Regions from separate parts of the Acidovorax sp. AC410 genome, predicted to be linked through region 3. Evidence: predicted binding sites of a transcription regulator. Region 3 holds the regulator's gene; each other region holds the start of a gene.
What was found. The regulator sigma-54, encoded in region 3, starts transcription at its own class of promoters, with help from an activator protein. The targets are predictions, from matches to a motif close to TGGCANGNAANCTGCTTT.
Positions count from the first base shown of each region.

Region 1: the regulator sigma-54 is predicted to act here: its motif matches at 1,451-1,468, upstream of AC0IZS_RS27265 (BMP family protein).
Region 2: the regulator sigma-54 is predicted to act here: its motif matches at 2,216-2,233, upstream of AC0IZS_RS15215 (isopenicillin N synthase family dioxygenase).

Region 1 covers NZ_CEEDCG010000001.1:5,872,659-5,875,861, reverse strand. The annotation lists gene AC0IZS_RS27270 (5'-methylthioadenosine/S-adenosylhomocysteine nucleosidase) at 1-288, opposite strand, end outside; gene AC0IZS_RS27265 (BMP family protein) at 388-1,398, opposite strand; gene upp (uracil phosphoribosyltransferase) at 1,717-2,361, opposite strand; gene AC0IZS_RS27255 (threo-3-hydroxy-L-aspartate ammonia-lyase) at 2,541-3,203, opposite strand, start outside.
Region 2 covers NZ_CEEDCG010000001.1:3,252,953-3,256,155, reverse strand. The annotation lists gene AC0IZS_RS15225 (VOC family protein) at 1-403, shown strand, start outside; gene AC0IZS_RS15220 (ribosomal protein L7/L12) at 435-920, shown strand; gene AC0IZS_RS15215 (isopenicillin N synthase family dioxygenase) at 944-1,978, opposite strand; gene AC0IZS_RS15210 (ABC transporter substrate-binding protein) at 2,628-3,203, shown strand, end outside.
Region 3 covers NZ_CEEDCG010000001.1:1,394,571-1,397,773, reverse strand. The annotation lists gene lptA (lipopolysaccharide transport periplasmic protein LptA) at 1-330, shown strand, start outside; gene lptB (LPS export ABC transporter ATP-binding protein) at 327-1,109, shown strand; gene AC0IZS_RS06475 (RNA polymerase factor sigma-54) at 1,173-2,774, shown strand; gene AC0IZS_RS06470 (VOC family protein) at 2,782-3,150, opposite strand; gene AC0IZS_RS06465 (hypothetical protein) at 3,150-3,203, opposite strand, start outside.

The DNA.
Region 1 (3,203 bases), 4.5 Mb from region 3:
GGCCGCATTGGTCATGCTGATACCCGAGAGGAACACCACCACGGGCTTGCCCTGCAGCGTGCCGGTGGTGAACTCCACGCCGTTGACGCTGTGCTTGACCGGCTGCTGCACTTGGGGCAGCAGCACGGTGAGTTCGGGCGCGAAGGCTGAGATCACGGCAATGCGTGGTGTGCTGTCAAGGCGCGTGCCCTGGGCTGCGGGGATGGCGGAACAGCCCGCCAGCGCACCTGCCAGGGCCAGGGTTCCGAGCAGTTGGGCGATACGGGGGAGCAGGGCGGTGAGGGTCATGGGCAGCAGATGAAGGCAAGGCAGGCGCCAATGAAAAGGGCCACCGCGGTGAGGTGGTGGCCCGGATGATGGTGGGGGTGCCATGGCACCCGCAACTTCTTACTTGGCCGTGGACTTGGGCTGGCTGTCGTCCACCTTCACGGTGAACTTGCCGGCCAGGATGTCGGCTTCCTTGGCCTTGACCTTGGCCACGATGTCGGCCGGCACCTTCTTCTCGAAGGTGCCCAGGGGCGCGAGCTCCGAGCCCTTGTGCTTCATCATCGAGTACGGGCCGTAGTCCTCGGGTGTGAACTTGCCTTCCTTGACCAGCTTGAGCGCGCGGTCGATGCTGGGCTCCATGTGCCACAGGGCCGAAGCGACCACCGTGTCGGGGTACTTGTCCTGCGTGTTGATCACATTGCCAATGGCCAGCTTGCCCTTTTCCTTGGCGGCATCGCTCACGCCGAAGCGCTCGGCGTACAGCACGTCGGCGCCCTTGTCGATCATGGCGAAGGTGGCTTCCTTGGCCTTTGGTGGGTCGAACCAGCTGTTGATGAAGCTGATGGTGAACTCCACCTTTGGGTTCACTTCCTTGGCGCCGGCCATGAAGGCGTGCATCAGGCGGTTCACCTCGGGGATGGGGAAACCTCCCACCATGCCGATCTTGTTGCTCTTGGTCATGCCGCCGGCCACCATGCCCGACAGGTAGGCCGGCTCCTGGATGTAGTTGTCGAACACGCTGAAATTGGGCGCCTGCGGCTTGCCCGAGGAGCCGAGCAGGAAGGACGTCTTGGGGAAATCCTTGGCCACCTTGCGGGCGGCGGCTTCCACCGCGAAGGCCTCGCCCACGATGAGCTGGTTGCCGCCGGTGGCGTACTCGCGCATCACGCGCTCGTAGTCGGCGTTGGTCACGTTCTCGCTGGACTTGTATTCGATCTCGCCGCGCGCCTCGGCCGCCTTGAGCGCCTTGTGGATGCGGCTCACCCACTGCTGCTCATAGGGCACCGTGTAGATCGCCGCCACCTTGGTCTTGGCCTGCGCCATGGCCGCGCCGGGCGCCAGCCCGATCATGGCCGACAGCGCCAGCGAGGTGGAGAACAGGTGGCCGGTGAAGATGCGGCGTGAGGTCATGGGGTGATTCCTTCTTCGGATGGAGGATGGGCGATCGGATCTGGCGTTGTCTCAAGCAATTTGTGCGCCAATGGATGGCAGGCGCTGGCATGGAGTCTGCCAGAAGAAAGCCACCAGTTGGTAAAAATTCGCACCGGCTTGGGGCGTAAAAAAGCCGCCGCGGGAAAGACATCTCTGCAGCGGCTTCTGGGATTAGCCCTGTGTCCAGAGCGGCTAACAAAGCTCAGCGAAGCGGTTCTGGCTAGGCGCTGAGCCGCAGGCAGTACGTTAGTACGACAAGGCTCAGCAACGACGCCAGAAGAGTTTTGTTGGCTGCTCTTACTTGGTGCCAAAAATGCGGTCGCCGGCATCGCCCAGGCCCGGCAGAATGTAGCCATGGTCGTTGAGCTCGCGGTCGATGGCGGCGGTGAAGATCGGCACGTCCGGGTGCGCCTTCTGCAGCGTGGCAACGCCTTCGGGGGCGGCCAGCAGGCACACGAACTTGATGGAGCGGGGGTTGAGCTTCTTGAGCCGGTCGACGCAGGCGGCGGCCGAGTTGCCGGTGGCCAGCATGGGGTCGACCACGATGATGTCGCGCTCGTCCATCTCGGACGGCATCTTGAAGTAGTACTCCACCGGCTGCAGCGTGGCCGGGTCACGGTACAGGCCGATGTGGCCCACGCGCGCGCCAGGCACCACAGTGAGCATGCCGTCGAGGAAACCGTTGCCCGCGCGCAGGATGGAGACCAGCACCAGCTTCTTGCCGTCGATCACCTGACCGGTCATGGTCTCCAGCGGGGTTTCGATCTCGATGTCCTGCAGCGGCATGTCGCGCGTGACCTCGTAGGCCATGAGCGTGCTCAGCTCGCCCAGCAGGCGGCGAAAGCTGTTGGTGCTGGCGTCCTTCTTGCGCATCAGCGTGAGCTTGTGCTGGACGAGGGGGTGCTTGATGACGGTGACGTTGCTGTTGGTAGCGGTGCTCATGGCGCGGCCTTTGTTATGCGGATGTGAATGAATAGAGGTGGTGGTATTTTGACGCCCCTTCGGGCCTCCGGGCGTGGAAACTGGCAAGGCCACATGCCAGGGACCCCGTGGATCCGGCTTTGCCGGGCCACTGGGGTCGCCCCCTTGAGGGGGAGGCGACGCAGTCGCTTCGGGGGGAATCAATCCGCCAGAAAGCGCGCGTACCTTGCCATGTCCACGTTGCCCCCGCTGATGAGGATGCCGACCTTTGCGCCATGCACGTCCACGCTGCCATGCCGTGCGCCGGCAAAGGCCAGCGCGCCCGTGGGTTCCACCACCAGCTTCATGCGCTCGGCAAAGAAGCGCATGGCCTCGACCAGTTGCTCGTCGGTGGCGGTGACGATGTCTTCCGCGAGGCGCTGGATGATGGGAAAGGGGATCTGCCCGAGCGAGCGGGCCTGTGCGCCATCGGCAATCGTGTGCGGCGTGGGGATCTGCACCAGCTGTCCGCTGCGCAGCGATTGCTGGCCGTCGTTGCCGGCCTCGGGCTCCACGCCCACCACGCGGCAGCGCGGCGCCAGGGCCTCGCTCGCCAGCAGGCTGCCGGCCAGCAGGCCGCCGCCGCCCACGCAGACGAAAAGGTAATCGAGGTCGGGTATCTCCTCCAGGAATTCCTTGGCGGCAGTGCCCTCGCCGGCGATCACGTGCGGGTGATCGAAGGGCGGCACCAGCGTCATGCCGCGCTCCTGGGCCAGCCTCTGGCTGATGGCCTCGCGGTCCTCGGTGTAGCGGTCGTAGGTGACGACCTGGGCGCCGTACTCGCGCGTGGCGGCCATCTTGGTGGTGGGTGCGTCCTCGGGCAT
Region 2 (3,203 bases), 1.9 Mb from region 3:
CAACCTGTTTTGCCGCGACATCGAGGCGCAGTTGCAGTTCTACCAGGCGCTGCTGCAACTTCCCGAAGCCCCGGGCACGCGCTCACCCATCTACCGCGCGGTGGAGACCGAGCACTTCCAGCTGGGCTTCAACGCGCCCGAAGCCTATGCCCTGCTGGGCCTGGCCGACCGCCGGCCCGACGAGGCCCAACTGCCACCCCGCAGCGTGACGGGCTACGCTACCTTCATGCTTGCCACGCCCGAGGCCGTGGACGCTGCGGGCCACCAGGCCACGGTGCTGGGCGGGCAGCTCATCAAGCCGCCCTACCCCACCTACTACGGCCAGTGGCAGGTGGTGCTGGCGGACCCGGAGGACAATGTGTTCCGCCTCAGCGCCTTCGGCCGGGCTGCCGCATCGGCATGAGCGGCGCCGGGGCGCGTGGTACAACGCGCCGATGCAGAACACCCCCAGCCCCGGACACCCTTTGCCGCCCGACGTGCAGGCCGCGCTCGACGCGGGCCAGCCCATCGAGGCCATCAAGCGCCTGCGTGCCGCCACGGGCCTGGGCCTCAAGGAGGCCAAGGACCTGATCGACGCGCACCAGCGTGGCGATGCACTGCCCTTGGCGGCCCGCGCCGCACAGCCCATGGACCGTTTCCACGTGCCTGACGCAGTGCGCCAGGCCCTGGCCGAAGGCAACAAGATCGAGGCCATCCGCCTGCTGCGCGACCATGAGGGCCTGGGCCTCAAGGAGGCCAAGGAGCGGGCCGATGCGATCGAGCAGTCCATGGGCGAGCCTGCCTCCATCGGCATGGGTGCGGGCACCCCGGGCCTTTCGCCCGGCCAGCAGCCCAGCGGCAGCGCGGGCAACTGGATCGTGGTGGCCGTGGTGCTGGTGTTTGCAGTGGGCGCGTACTTCTGGATGCGCGGCGGGACCTGAGCCCCGCACGCCCTTTCCCTCACTCAGTACTTGTTGGAGAAGTTCGCGCTGATGCGCTGGCGCAGGTACTCGGCGCCGGTGATGGGCGGGTACTTCTTCGCCGGGCCTTCGATGACCGCGTCTTCATTGGCCTGGCAGAAGAAGGCCAGGCTGTAGCGCGCGCCCTGGTATTCATTCGGCAGGGGGTTGCGCACGCGGTGGAAGTTGCTGGGCAACTGGTCGTCGCTCCAGCGCGTGAGCATGTCGCCGATGTTGCAGGTGATCACGCCCTCGGCCGGCTCCACGCTGGTCCACTGGCGGCCCTCGGCTTCCTTGCCAGGCAACACCTGCAGGCCGCCTTGGCCGGGGCGCTGGAACAGCAGGGTGAGGCAGTCGAAGTCGGTGTGGGCGCCGGCACGCCACAGGCCCAGCTCGTCCTTGAGCGCCGGGTCTACTGCAAAGTAGTGCAGCATGCGCAGCGTGCTCTGGTAGGTGGGCAGATCGGGGTTGTGGGCGCGGGTGAAGAAGTCCGCATCAAAGCCCAGCTTGTAGGCAAAGCACGAGAGCAGGCGCATACCCACCTCCCAGCACTGGCGCTCGAAGGCCAGCGTAGCGGCCTGGAAGCCCGGCAGCTCGGCCTCGGTGGGCCACAGGCCGGCCATGCGCGGGCGTGTGATCTGGTAGGACTCCTTCTGGTCCGGCGTGCGCGTGGAGGGGCGGATTTGCGCCTTGTGCTCCCAGCCGGAGTTGCGCGACAACGGCCACTGGGCCTTGGTGTCCTTGGGCTGGTCGAAGAAGACCTGCGCCCGCGCGAAGGCGGCGCGGATGTCCTCGATGGGGATGCCGTGGTTCGTCACCTGGAAAAAGCCGATATCGACCGATGCGGCCCACAGCTGCTCGGCGATCTCTTCCTTGCGCTGGTCGAAGTTGGAGATGTCGATGCGGCGCACTTCGCGCGTGGAGGTCTCGCCGTCCATCGCGCCGCCCATGCGCGATTCTTTCTCCAATTCGCCCAGCACGTCGGGGGCGACGGTGGGCTCGTAGACGGTTGTGGCGGGGTTTGCGGCGGTGGTCTGCATGATGTCTGTGTCCTCGTTGGATCAAAACAAGGCACACGGCAGGCCGCTGGGGATGAAGCGGCACGGCGCCATGTGGCTCTTGAAGGGAACAATGGCAACGGCCCGCAGGCTGCGCGGGCCCGCAAAAGGCACGCGCACTGCACACAAGCCGCCACCGGCTTCAAGAGCAATGACCCGCCAACCGGCCCGCGCAATGCGGATCTGCTGGACTGAACGCTTCTACTCTCAGCGCGGATGCTAGCAAACAGCAGGCCAGCAACACAGCCATGCCCATCACAGGAAAGCCCCTTGGCACCTTCAGACCCAGGGCCTGCCCCTCACCAAACCAGGGCGTCAACGCACCAATCAACGCACCAAGCCAGCGCACCGCGGGTGCGTGCCCGGCGCCAGCCAACCCCGATGCACAAGAGGCCCGGCAGGGACTTGCGCCAAGGCAAGTCCCTGGCAAAAAGGGCCTGGCACACAGCACGGCGCAGCGCTTTCGCGACACCGGGCACGCTTTCTGCATCAGCCTCTGCCGAGTAGAAGCGTTCAGCGCTGCCACCCTTTTCTGATGGTGGCGCCCGGAAATTGCTCAGTTCGACCTGGTCCCGCGGCAGCACACGCCCGTGGGCCCGGGAGATTCCACCGAACCTGGGCCTCCGCCATGATGCAACGCCGCCGCTTTCTCTCGACCACCCTTGCCTCCTCCATCGCCACCACGCTGGGCGCAGCCAGCCTGGCCGCGCCTGCCGTGGTGCATGCGCAGGGCGCGCTCACCCCGCTCAAGTTCACGCTCGACTTCCGCGTCACCAGCCAGACCTCGCCCTTCTTCCTTGCGCAGGCCAAGGGCTACTTCAAGGACGAGGGCCTGGATGTGAGCATCGACGTGGGCGCAGGCTCGGTCGCCTCGATCACGCGCGTGGCCAGCGGTGCCTACGACATCGGCCTGGGCGACATCAGCGCGCTGGCCGAGTTCCACGCGCAGAACGCCGACACACCGGTACAGGCCATCTACCAGTACTACAACCGCGCGCCCTTCGTCATCATCGGCCGCAAGGACCGCGGCATCACCACCGATTTCCAGTCGCTCAAGGGCAAGAAGGTGGCCGCCGCCGCCGTGGAAGCCACGCGCCGCAGCTGGCCCATGGTGGCCCGCGCGCTCAAGACCCCACCCGAGCTGTTCAGCTGGGTGACCACCGACTTCAGCGCGCGCGACAACGTGGTGGTGCGCGGCGATGTCGAT
Region 3 (3,203 bases):
GAGGGCGAGGGCGAAGTCATCGAATACGACGGCCGGGCCGACAACGTGAAGTTCATCACCCGCGCCGAGTTGCGCCGCTTGCGCGAATCCACGCTGACCGACGAGATCACCGGGCAGATCATCGTCTACAACAACCTGACCGACGTGTTCACCGTGGACGCCAAGCCGCGCGGCGGTACCAATGCCGCGGGCGATGCCCCGGCGCCCGGCGGCCGCGTGCGCGCCATCCTGTCGCCCAAGGAAACACCGGCCAGCGCCGCTGCCCCTGCCCCTGCGGCACCGGGCACCACCCTGCGCCCCAGCAGCACCCTGAGCGGCGGCGCCAAGTGAGCGGGGCCGACGTGAGCACCGTCGCCGGGTCCCCGGCGGACAGCCGGCTGGAGGTGCACCACCTCGAAAAATCCTACGGCAGCCGCAAGGTCGTCAAGGACGTGTCGCTGGTCGTGCAAAAAGGCGAAGTCGTGGGATTGCTCGGCCCCAACGGTGCGGGCAAGACCACCTCGTTCTACATGATCGTCGGCCTGGTGCGCAGCGATGCCGGCGACATCCGCATCGACGGCCACTCGGTGGCCCACATGCCCATCCATCGGCGCTCGCGCCTGGGCCTGTCCTACCTGCCACAGGAAGCCTCGATTTTCCGCAAGCTCACGGTCGAGGAGAACGTGCGCGCCGTGCTTGAGCTGCAGCGCGGCGAGGACGGCCAGCCGCTGCCGCGCCAGGCCATTGAGGAGCGCCTCACGGCGCTGCTCACGGAACTGCGCGTGGAGCACCTGCGCGCCTCGCCCGCGCTGGCCCTGTCCGGCGGCGAACGTCGCCGCGTGGAGATCGCCCGCGCGCTGGCCACGCAGCCGCGCTTCATCCTGCTGGACGAGCCCTTTGCCGGCATTGACCCCATCGCGGTGATCGAGATCCAGCGCATCATCGGCTTCCTCAAGGCGCGCGGCATCGGCGTGCTCATCACCGACCACAACGTGCGCGAGACGCTGGGCATCTGCGACCACGCCTTCATCATCAGCGATGGCCACGTGCTGGCCCAGGGTACCCCCTCCGAAATCGTCGACAACGCCGAAGTGCGCCGGGTGTACCTGGGTGAACACTTCCGCATGTAGCAGACCGATGGACCACCTGTTCGCCATGCACCTGCCTTCGTGGCAGTCCCCGGGGGCTGTGCGATGAAGCCCGGCCTGTCACTGCGCGTATCGCAGCACCTGGCGCTCACGCCCCAGCTGCAGCAGTCCATCCGGTTGCTGCAACTGTCCACGCTGGAGCTGGGCCAGGAGGTCGAGCAGATGCTCGACGAAAACCCGTTCCTTGAACGCAATGCCGACGAGGCCCCGCGCGAGGAGTTTGGCGTGGACACGGCCGACGCGCCCGCGCAGCCGGACGACTACAGTTCCGACGATGCGGTCTACTCCAGTGCCCCGGGCTCCAGCACGTCGACCGAGACCCCGGCCGACAGCCCGCAGGGCGATGCGGAAGTGGGCAGCAGTGCGGGCGACGAGCCCGACTGGAGCGGCGATGGCACCGTGGACGTGTCCCCCAACGATGCCGAGTGGGGTGGCGATGCGCCGGCCCGCAACCGCAATGATTCGGAGGGCGACGAGGCCGATGCCACCGAACTGGCCCGCACGCACGAATCGCTCACCGCCTTCCTGCACCGCCAGGCCCTGTCGCTGCGGCTGTCCGAGGTGGACCGCGCGGCGCTGCGCTTCCTGATCGAATCGCTCAACGACGATGGCTACCTCGAGGACCCGCTCGAAGAGCTGGCCATCGCCCTGGCCGGCCCCGACGACCTGGAGCAGATCGAAGAGCTGGTGCATCGCTTCACCGTGGCGCTGCGCCTGCTGCAGAGCCTGGAGCCCGTGGGCGTGGGTGCGCGTGGCCTGGGTGAATGCCTCACACTGCAGCTCACGGCCCTGGCGGCCGACGAAGACAGCGAGCTCGACCCTGACACCGTGCAGACCGCGCTGCGCGTGTGCCAGCAGCCGCTGGAGATGCTGGCGCGCCGCGACATCCGCCGCCTCACGCAGCTGTGCGGCGACGGCGAGGAGCGCACGCGCGCCGCCATGGCCCTGATCGCGCGGCTGGAGCCGCGCCCCGGGCGCAAGTTCGTCGACGTGGAGCGCAACATCATCGTGCCCGACGTCATCGTGCGCAAGGCCGGGCGGGCCAATGGCCGCGACGGCCAGCACAACTTCATCGTGGCCCTGAACCCCGACGTGATGCCGCGCCTGCGCGTACACGACATCTACGCCGGCGCCCTGCGCGGCCACAAGGGCGGCGAGGGCCACCAGGCCATGCAGCAGCGGTTGCAGGAGGCGCGCTGGTTCATCAAGAACATCCAGCAGCGCTTCGACACCATCCTGCGCGTCTCGCGCGCCATCGTCGAGCGGCAAAAGAGCTTTTTCACCCATGGCGAGCTGGCCATGCGCCCGCTGGTGCTGCGCGACATCGCCGACGAGCTGGGCCTGCACGAGTCCACCATCAGCCGCGTGACCACGGCCAAGTACATGTCCACGCCCATCGGCACCTACGAGCTCAAGTATTTCTTCGGTTCGGGCCTGGGCACCGAAACCGGCGGCAACGCATCGAGCACGGCCGTGCGCGCCCTCATCAAGCAGTTCGTGGCGGCCGAAAGCCCGGCCAAGCCGCTCTCGGACAGCCAGATCGCAGAGATGCTCAAGGAGCAGGGCATCGAATGCGCACGCCGCACCGTGGCCAAGTACCGCGAGGCGCTCAAGATCGCGCCGGCCAACCTGCGCAAGGCGCTCTGATCCGCTGTCAGCCTGGCTGGCGGAACGCCCGGCTGGAGATGCTGACGGCATTGCCGTCCGGGTCCTTGGCATTGGCGAACGCATAGCCATTGGCCTGGTGCGTGCTGCCGAAGGCCAGGCCCTGTGCCAGCGCACGGACCTTGAAGGCTTCCACGTCCGGCACATGAAAGCACAGCTTCACCCCCGCCTGGCCGAGCTTCACGCTCTTGGCCGCCTGGTGGACCAGGATGCTGGCCCCTCCGTCCGGGGCCTGGAGCTCGATCAGGCCCTCCACCACGTCCCCAGTGGTCTCAAGACCGAAGTGCGTGCGGTAGAACGCTGCGCTGCGCTGCATGTCGCGCGCGTAGACCATCACGGTGCCGAGGATGGGGGGCATCAGGGCGCTTTCGAGGCCGGTGCGCGCCGCAGCGAGCGCAGCAACTCCAGCGC